2 linked regions of the Dongshaea marina genome follow. The protein of the gene in region 1 interacts with the protein of each later gene in a pairwise test. Links are inferred from orthologs where the notes say so. Each region holds a gene or a part of one and is shown in the gene's direction. Other genes may lie near its edges.

Region 1 (4,339 bases):
TGGTTCCCCAGGCGACGGCCAGAGCAACCAGCAGGCAGCCAACCAGGATCACCAGGCGATTAAGGCAGAAAGGGCGTGAGCCTGCGCTGATCAATAACAGCACAATCAAAGTGACAATCAAGCCTTTGCTGCTGACCGACAGCGTCAGCCCATATAGGATGGAAGCAAAGGATGAATGAAGATCCAGCATGGGGTACCAGCGTACTCCCAGATGCTCGGAGATAAAGCTGATACTGATCACTATAAGCAGGATCACCAGGGTGATGAGCTGTTTTTTAATGTAAAACATCTGTCCTTGGTATTGGCTAAACAATCATGTGGCAAGGATGCCATAGTTGGGACGGATTAGCCATTTTCAGGATAAGCCTTTGTTTTGATAGTATGAGCTCTGGATCCGTGTTTATCGCCTTGTCCCGGGCTGTTGAGGAGTCGTATGCATTTTGTGATTGATGAAAATATTCCCTATGCCGAGCAGTTCTTCGCTCATATGGGGTCAATTGAGCGGGTGAACGGGCGTGAGTTAGCTGCGCGGCAGCTGAAAAACGCCGATATCCTGCTGGTTCGCTCGGTGACTCAGGTCAATCAGGAGTTGCTGGCCGAAGCTGAGCACCTTAGGTTTGTCGGGACTGCAACCATAGGCACCGATCATGTGGACCAGGATTATCTCAAACAACGGGGGATCCGCTTTTCAAGTGCCCCCGGATGTAACCGGATCTCGGTGGCTGAATATGTGCTGAGCGCACTGCTTGTGGTAGCCGAGCGTCAGCAGCTTGATTTGAGAGATTTGAGCCTTGGGATAGTGGGCGTGGGCAATATTGGTCGTGAGTTGTCCTCCAAGGCCACAGCGCTGGGGATGAAGCTACTGTTATGCGATCCTCCTCGTGCCAGAGCCGGTGATACGGGGCCATTTATCTCCCATCAACAACTTCTCTGGGATGCGGATATTATCAGCTATCACGTGCCGCTCACTCCTGCTGAAACCCAAGATGGGACTTTCCATCTGTTGGGAGCAAGTGAGCTCAACTCGCTTACCGGCAAAAAGATTTTGGTGAACTCCTCGCGTGGTGAGGTATGGGATAACCGGGCCTTACTGGCGCGTCAGATGGGTGGGGAGCCCCTCAACCTGGTGATGGATGTCTGGGAGAGTGAGCCGGATATCCTGCAGGATCTAATTCCACATACTCAGTTGGCAACACCACACATTGCCGGATATAGTCTGGAAGGAAAAGCACGGGGTACGGAGATCCTGTATCGGGCGGTGTGCGATTGCCTGGGCATGCCCACTGAGCTGAGTTTGCAGCCGTTATTGCCTGAGCCTGAGATCTCTACGGTCCGCGTTCGGGGAGTACTAGGTCCGGAGCAGCAGCAAAAGTTGATGCAGCTGGTTTACGATGTGCGACAAGATGACGCCAGGTTTCGAGCTCAGGTTGCAAACCCCGGGGGGTTTGACCGGCTACGTAAAACATATCCGGTGCGTCGGGAGTTATCCTCATTACGGCTTGAGGGTGTCGAGAATGACAGACGGGCTCAATTACAAGAATTGGGTTTTTATTTATAACGAAAAAGGAGTGGGTAGGTGCAACAAAGTTACAGAGTCGCGGTATTGGGGGCCAGTGGTGCAGTGGGGCGGATGCTGATTGAGCTTCTGGAGGAGCGGGAATTCCCGGTGGCAGAGCTTTTCCCCCTGGCTTCCTCCAGAAGTGCAGGAACCAATATCACTTTCCAGGGGGAGGAGCTGGAAGTATTAGATGTTGAGGGCTTTGACTGGTCCAATGTTGAGCTATGTTTTTTCAGCGCCGGGGGTGAGGCCTCTCGTCGCTGGGTACCAGAGGCTGTGGATGCAGGAGCGGTTGTCATCGATAACACCTCAGAGTTTCGCTATGAAGAGGATATTCCCCTGGTGGTTCCTGAGGTGAATCCTGATGCCATTGCCGGGTACCGTCAACGGGGCGTGATTGCCAATCCGAACTGTTCAACCATCCAGATGTTGGTAGCTCTCAAGCCAATCTTTGATCAGGCTGGGATCGAGAGGATCAATGTTGCAACCTATCAGTCGGTCTCCGGTGCCGGACAATCCGGGGTTGATGAGCTTGCATCTCAGACCGCGGCTCTGTTGAACGCAAGACCGGTAAAAAGTGAGACCTTTGCGCAACAGATCGCCTTTAATGCCCTGCCGCACATCGATCGCTTCCTGGATAACGGCTATACCAAGGAGGAGATGAAAATGGTGTGGGAAACTCACAAGATCTTCGGCGATCCCTCGATCGGCGTCAATCCAACCTGCGTCAGGATCCCGGTATTTCATGGGCACGCCGAGGCGATCCACCTGGAGACCCGGATCCCCTTTGATGCGGAGCAAGCCAAGTCGGTCCTGCGGGATGCCCCGGGAGTGACTCTGTGTGAAGATGCACAAGAGTATCCGACCCAGGTGACCCATGCGGCCGGTGAGGATAGTGTTTTTGTGGGACGGATCCGCGATGATATCTCTCATCCCAATGGCCTGAGCCTGTGGGTGGTAGCGGATAATATCCGAAAAGGAGCGGCCACCAACGCCATTCAGATTGCCGAGGAGCTGGTGAAGCATTACTGGCACTAGAGTCGTCTCCCAACCATGGAGTCAATACTGTAACAAATCACGGGCTTTGCATGTGGGCTCCCAATGCCGATTATCATTTCAGAGGAACCTGGCCTGTTCGGGCAGTACCGCACTGAAGTGGTGACCCGGTTCAGAACAGCTCTAAGTGGCACATTATTGGCATTAAAACAAGAGGCGCTTTGCGCCTCTTGCTATTTTTTGGGCGGAGAAATGTAAATCAAATCAGTTTTTTCCTAAACTTTAGCAAGATAGCAGCGTTTTTTGCTGTGGGCTGAGCCAACCCATATTGGAAGTCGGTAAGTTGGCACGGGATCAGGACTCTGACAGCTCAATGAAGGAAGGGTTATGGGATCTACACACAAATGGCTGGTACTTGTCTGTTTACTGATGGTCTTCTTACAGGGGACTGCCAGTGCAGCATCGGATGATCAGTACCAAAGTGATCAGTTCTATGTTGAGCTGGTTGGTCCTTCCGGCGAGGCTTTGCCGCTGGCTGAACAGAACAAGGCTCAGGCCTCTCTTCCCGAAAGCTACGGGCCGATTCTAAAAACGGACACCCTCTGGTCACTAGCGACCCGTTTTCGTCCTGACACATCTGTAACCATTTATCAGGTGATGCAGGGGATCTTCGATAAAAATCCTCAGGCCTTTGAGCAGGGCCACATCAACCACCTGATACTGGGCAGTACACTGAAATTACCATCTAGGGCTGAGATCAGCAGGCTTGATAGCAAAGCGGCGCGGAGCTGGTTCCTGCAGGAGCGCCAGGCTAAATTTGAATATGCTCCCATAAAGCAGCCAAAAGCTAAGCCTGCACCTGTATCTGAAAAACCAAAGCCTGATCCTAAGCCCGAACCTAAACCTGAACCTGTGCAAGCCACTAAGGTAAAGCCTGCACCAAAGGTGGTGACAGCCTCTGAGGCTGAAGCCACCAAGGTGGACCCTGAAGCAGCCCCCGCAGTTGTGGAGCCTCCCAAGCCTGCGGTCGATTCCAAATTGGTGAAGGAGCTCAAGGGGCAGGTTGAAGAATCTAACCAGCAGCTCGAGATGATGGCGGAGGGGCACCATCGCCTCAAGCTGCGAATCCAGAAACTCAATGCTGAAATCGATCGCCTCAAGGGTCAACTTGGAGAGCAGGATGAGCTGAAGAAACAGCTGCAATTGATAGAAGCCCAGTTGGTGCAGCAGCAACAGCAGCTCCTTGAACAGCAACAGCAGCAACAGGAAAAGGGCTGGTTCGATGATTTTGCTGGCTCCTGGTTGAACCTGGTGTTACTGATTGTCTTCCCTGTACTGATCGTGCTGCTGATTGTGAGCTTCTGGCTCAGAATGCGTGCCAAGCGAGAGCTTGAGAATCAGGAAAAGGATATGGCCGAATCCACAACCATGTTGATGGATGAGGATAATGATGAACTCTCCAGCTTGCTTGCTGATGATGGGGAAGTTCCGGATCTTACTGCTGACGATGATCTCTCTTTGACACAGGACGATGAGCTACCTGAAGAACCTGCTGAGCCAGCGGAAGAGGTCTTTGCCGATGAGGAAGAGGCCGAGGAGGTCTTTGCTGATACAGATGAGTCGGAGCAGCTTGAATCCCCGGATCTTGTTCCATCTGATGCCCCTGAGGGCGAGAGTAAGGCTGTCCCGGATGGTTTTAGCGAAGAGGACTTTGAGCTTGAGCAAACGGATGTCTCTTTCGATGGAGAAACCGAAGACCCGGCCGCCTCGGTGGATGAACAGGAG
Region 2 (4,389 bases), 1.4 Mb from region 1 along the record:
TCAAAGACGCCTCCACTACCAGGGTCCCCAGGCTCAGTCCGCTGATGATGCGGTTGCGCCTCGGAAAATGCTCCGGTCGAACCCCAACCGAGGGCCAGTGCTCACTCACCAGTGCGCCTCCCCGTTCACCTATTTCCCGGGCCAGCATCCGGTTGCGCTTAGGGTAGAGCTGATTCAGTCCACTCCCTAACACCGCGATACCAGGATATCCAGCCCCCACCACAGCCCGATGGGCGCAGCTATCGATTCCCAGAGCCAGACCACTGGTCACCAGGTAACCCAGCTCGCTGAGCCCCAGGGCAAAATGCCCGGCCATTTTTTCCCCATAGGGGGTAGGCCGGCGGGTGCCGACGATAGCCAGCTGTGGCTGCTGAAGAATTTTGGGGTCTCCTCTGACAAACAGCACAGGTGGTGCGCCGTGGGACTCTCTGAGTAGCTCGGGGTAACCTGGAGTGTCCGGTGTCAATATACTGTGTGCATCGCTTGCATCTAACCAGCGCCTGGCCTCATCGAGCATGCCTTGCATCCCGGGGGATTGCATCCAGCGCCGCTGCTCCGAATTCAGACCCAGCTTATCCCAAAGATGGGAGTCAAGAGAGGTTATCTCTGATGAGTTAAGACTGTTCCTCAGGGCACAAGCCCGAACAGGACCAACCCCGGGTGCAGTGGCCAGCATCAGCCAGAACTGCACCCGGGGCTCGAATAGCGCAGGTTTCATTGCACCTCAATCGAGTGGACCAGGTACTCCTTGCGGATAGGATCAATACTATCGAGAACCAGAGCAATACTCATCTTGTCGTAGACGCGAAACACCATCACCCGTCCAACCTGCTCCGAGGGAAGGGTTTCGGTATCGGTCGCAAACAGGTTACTAAAGCTTCCGGCCAGCGAGCTGTAATTGGCTTCAGGCTTACTTCTTCCGGTGACCGCGACCTCGATTCCGGGGCGCTCAATCATATACACATCGCCGGGCTTGAGCTTGTCTCTCATCCCCTTGTTGAGCACCAGCACTCCAAGCTTACCAACCTGGGTTTGCTGGTTGGCAATGTCCACCACATAGGCCCCCTTGACAGGATCTCCGGCCATCGGGGTAAAGTAAGCGCTCTGAGAATCCTGCTCCGGAAGCAACATCAACTTATCACCCTGCATCACAGCCCTGTGCTGCTTACGGATGATCCCTGAGGTCAGCTGATTATCATGGACCTTACCAGCCTGATAAATACCGACAAATATCGCCTGCTGCCCCAGAGACTCTCCGGTCTCGACATCCTCGTAGACCTTACCTGGCCGATAGATACCATACAGAGCGTCTTCCTGGAGGACACCTCGAACAAACACCTCCTCACCGGTCTGCATCCCCAGGTGGGTTTCATTGTTGCCCAGAACAAAAGGCAAGCTGTTGATATCATCACCATTAAAGATATGATCCAACCGCAGGAAGGGACCTATCTCCGACAGAGGCAGGGTTGGAATCGGCTGCACCTTCTCCTCTACCCGGACCTTTGGAGAGAGTCGAACCACCCGCTTTTTGACCAGCCGAGGTTCACCATTAATCCAGATGAGACTCAAAACATCCCCTGGATAGATCAAATGAGGATTACTCACCTGACGGTTAACCTGCCATAGCCTGGGCCATAGCCAGGGTGTTTTGAGAAACTTTTTAGAGATATCCCACAGGGTATCACCCTTCTTTACTGTATAGGTTTTCGGGTGATCCTGCTTGAGCTGCATCGCCTCTTTGGCGAACACCCCACCACAGGCCAGGGCAAGAGCCAAAGTTAACACTATCCAGAGTCGTCCCACCATAACCATCCCTGTCCTGAGAGCATCTGCTCTCTGTTGCTGTTTTTTAGCGTCACAAATGTCTAGAATACTGCCAGACTAATAACCAACTTTGTGCCAATCTGAGGGTTTTCGTATGGCCAAACTAGACGTACTTCGATTTCCGGATGAGCGACTAAGACTCATCCCTAAACCAGTCGAGGACTTTTCTCCCCAACTACAAAAAATTGTAGATGATATGTTCGAAACTATGTATGCCGAGGAGGGAATCGGTCTGGCGTCTACTCAGGTCAACATCGACCAGCGCATCGTCGTCATCGATCTTTCCGGCGATCACAGTGAGCCTCTGGTCCTTATCAACCCTGAGATCACGGTCAGCTCCGGCAGTACCGGAATTGAGGAGGGCTGCCTTTCTGTACCCTCAATTCAGGCACTGGTACCCCGTGCAGAAAAAATCACGGTCAAGGCCTTTGATACCAAGGGCGAGGCGTTTGAACTGGAAGCGGATGAGCTGCTGGCGATCTGTATTCAGCATGAGCTGGATCATCTGAACGGTAAACTATTTATCGATTACCTGTCGCCTCTCAAGCGCCAGCGAATTCGTAAGAAGCTTGAGAAACTCCAGAAGCAAGACCAGTAATTACCACCCAGAGGTTGTTTTGAGTCAGTCATTAAAAATTATTTTTGCCGGAACGCCGGATTTTGCAGCGCGCCATCTTGAGAAGCTGCTGGACAGTGAACATCAGGTTATCGCCGTCTACACCCAACCGGATCGCCCTGCGGGGCGGGGTAAAAAATTGCAAGCTAGCCCGGTCAAGCAGCTTGCCGAGCAGCATCAGCTGCCGGTCTACCAGCCCAGAACCCTTCGCGATAGCGAGGCGCAGCAGGAGTTGGCCGCTCTGGATGCCGATCTCATGGTGGTGGTCGCCTATGGCCTGATCTTGCCGCAACTGGTGCTGGATACCCCACGCCTGGGCTGCATCAATGTGCATGGCTCTTTGCTTCCTAAGTGGCGGGGGGCTGCGCCGATTCAGCGCTCGGTGTGGGCCGGCGATAAGGAGACCGGCGTAACCATAATGCAGATGGATGCCGGCCTGGATACCGGGGCCATGCTGCTGAAAAAGAGCTGCCCGATTGACTCTGATGAAACCTCCGAGTCCCTCTATCTTAAGCTAATGGACATTGGTCCGGATGCCCTGCTGGAATCCCTTGAGGGGATCGCGGCCGGCACCCTCGCAGCCGAGGCTCAAGATGACTCCCTTGCAACCTACGCAGAAAAACTAACCAAGGCCGAGGCACAGCTCGACTGGACCCAGGGTGCAGCAGCCCTGGAGCGCCAGGTGCGCGCCTTTAACCCCTGGCCGGTCAGTTATTTTACGATCCAGGATAAAAACATCCGGGTCTGGGAGAGTGAGGTGATCGGTGATCCCAACACCCTTGAGCCGGGAGTAGTGCTGAGTGCGAGCGCCGAGGGTATTGATATCGCCACCTCCGAGGGAGCAATTCGACTCCTCAAGCTACAGATCCCCGGAAAAAAAGCGATGTCCGCCCGGGATATTCTAAACTCGCGGCGCGACTGGTTTACCCCGGGCAAGCCTGTCGGCGTTGCCGATGAGGAGCAAGCATGAAAACCCGCGCCGAAGCTGCCCGAGTGATCCATAGCGTGATCCATCAGGGCCAGTCCCTGTCAAACGCGCTTCCCAGGGCTCAGGCCAAGGTCGGTGCCCGCAATCGCGCCCTGCTGCAGGAGCTGTGCTTCGGCACCCTGCGCTGGTATGGCCGTCTGGATGCGATCGCTGCACAACTTCTGAAAAAGCCTCTTAAGGGCAAGCAGCGGATCCTGCATTCGCTGATCTTGGTGGGACTCTACCAGCTCCTCTATACCCGGGTACCGGATCATGCAGCGGTTACAGAGACAGTCAATGCCAGTAAGCTGGTTAACTTCGCAACCTTGCGTGGGCTGGTCAACGGAGTACTGCGTAACTTTATGCGCAACCGGGATGAGCTGTGCGAAAGCACCGATCAAAACCCGAACGCGCGCTTGAGCCACCCCCAGTGGTTGAGTAACAGGATCAGGCAAGCCTATCCGGAGCAGTGGCAAGACATACTCGAGGCCAACAACCAGAAACCACCGATGTGGATTCGGGTCAATACCGCCAAAGTCAGTCGCAGCGACTGGCTGGAGCAGCTCACGGAGCAACAGCTTGAGGGTGAATCCTCTGAACTTGCCAGCAGTGCGGTTCAGCTTGCCCAGGCCACCGATGTAGAAAAGTTGCCGGGATTCAGCGAGGGTCGCTGCTCGGTACAGGATGCAGCGGCGCAGATGGCGGCCCTATTGCTTGAAGCGGCACCCGGTGAGCTGATTCTTGATGCCTGTGCAGCCCCCGGCGGCAAAACCATCCATATCCTGGAGTCGCAACCACAACTCAAGCAGATGGTAGCCGTGGATAGTGAGGCGGACCGCCTGGAACGGCTCCAGGAAAACCTCGGGCGCAGTTGCTACCAGGCCAAGGTACTGCAAGGGGATGCTTCCAAACCACAACAGTGGTGGCAGGGCGAGGCTTTTGACCGCATCCTGCTGGATGCGCCCTGCTCGGCAACCGGGGT

Evidence for each region.
Region 2: the proteins of DB847_RS15550 (region 1) and def interact in binary tests that used the Escherichia coli proteins (3 or more experiments, as listed by UniProt). The link is inferred for Dongshaea marina from one-to-one orthologs.

What each region holds. Positions count from the first base shown.
Region 1 is NZ_CP028897.1:3,314,717-3,319,055, reverse strand. The notes cover bases 758-3,586. They hold DB847_RS15550 (aspartate-semialdehyde dehydrogenase), read left to right. Parts: upstream 758-1,576; coding sequence 1,577-2,596; downstream 2,597-3,586. Other genes in these bases: DB847_RS15545 (FimV/HubP family polar landmark protein), read left to right, coding at 2,942-3,586; DB847_RS15555 (4-phosphoerythronate dehydrogenase), read left to right, coding at 758-1,558. Outside these bases: DB847_RS15560 (phosphatase PAP2 family protein), read right to left, coding at 1-289; more of DB847_RS15555, read left to right, coding at 434-757; more of DB847_RS15545, read left to right, coding at 3,587-4,339.
Region 2 is NZ_CP028897.1:4,681,353-4,685,741, forward strand. The notes cover bases 792-3,670. They hold def (peptide deformylase), read left to right. Parts: upstream 792-1,918; coding sequence 1,919-2,422; downstream 2,423-3,670. Other genes in these bases: DB847_RS21935 (LysM peptidoglycan-binding domain-containing protein), read right to left, coding at 792-1,803; fmt (methionyl-tRNA formyltransferase), read left to right, coding at 2,442-3,410; rsmB (16S rRNA (cytosine(967)-C(5))-methyltransferase RsmB), read left to right, coding at 3,407-3,670. Also shown: DNA-processing protein DprA, read right to left, coding at 1-718; more of DB847_RS21935, read right to left, coding at 715-791; more of rsmB, read left to right, coding at 3,671-4,389. UniProt on the Escherichia coli protein: Removes the formyl group from the N-terminal Met of newly synthesized proteins. Requires at least a dipeptide for an efficient rate of reaction. N-terminal L-methionine is a prerequisite for activity but the enzyme has broad specificity at other positions.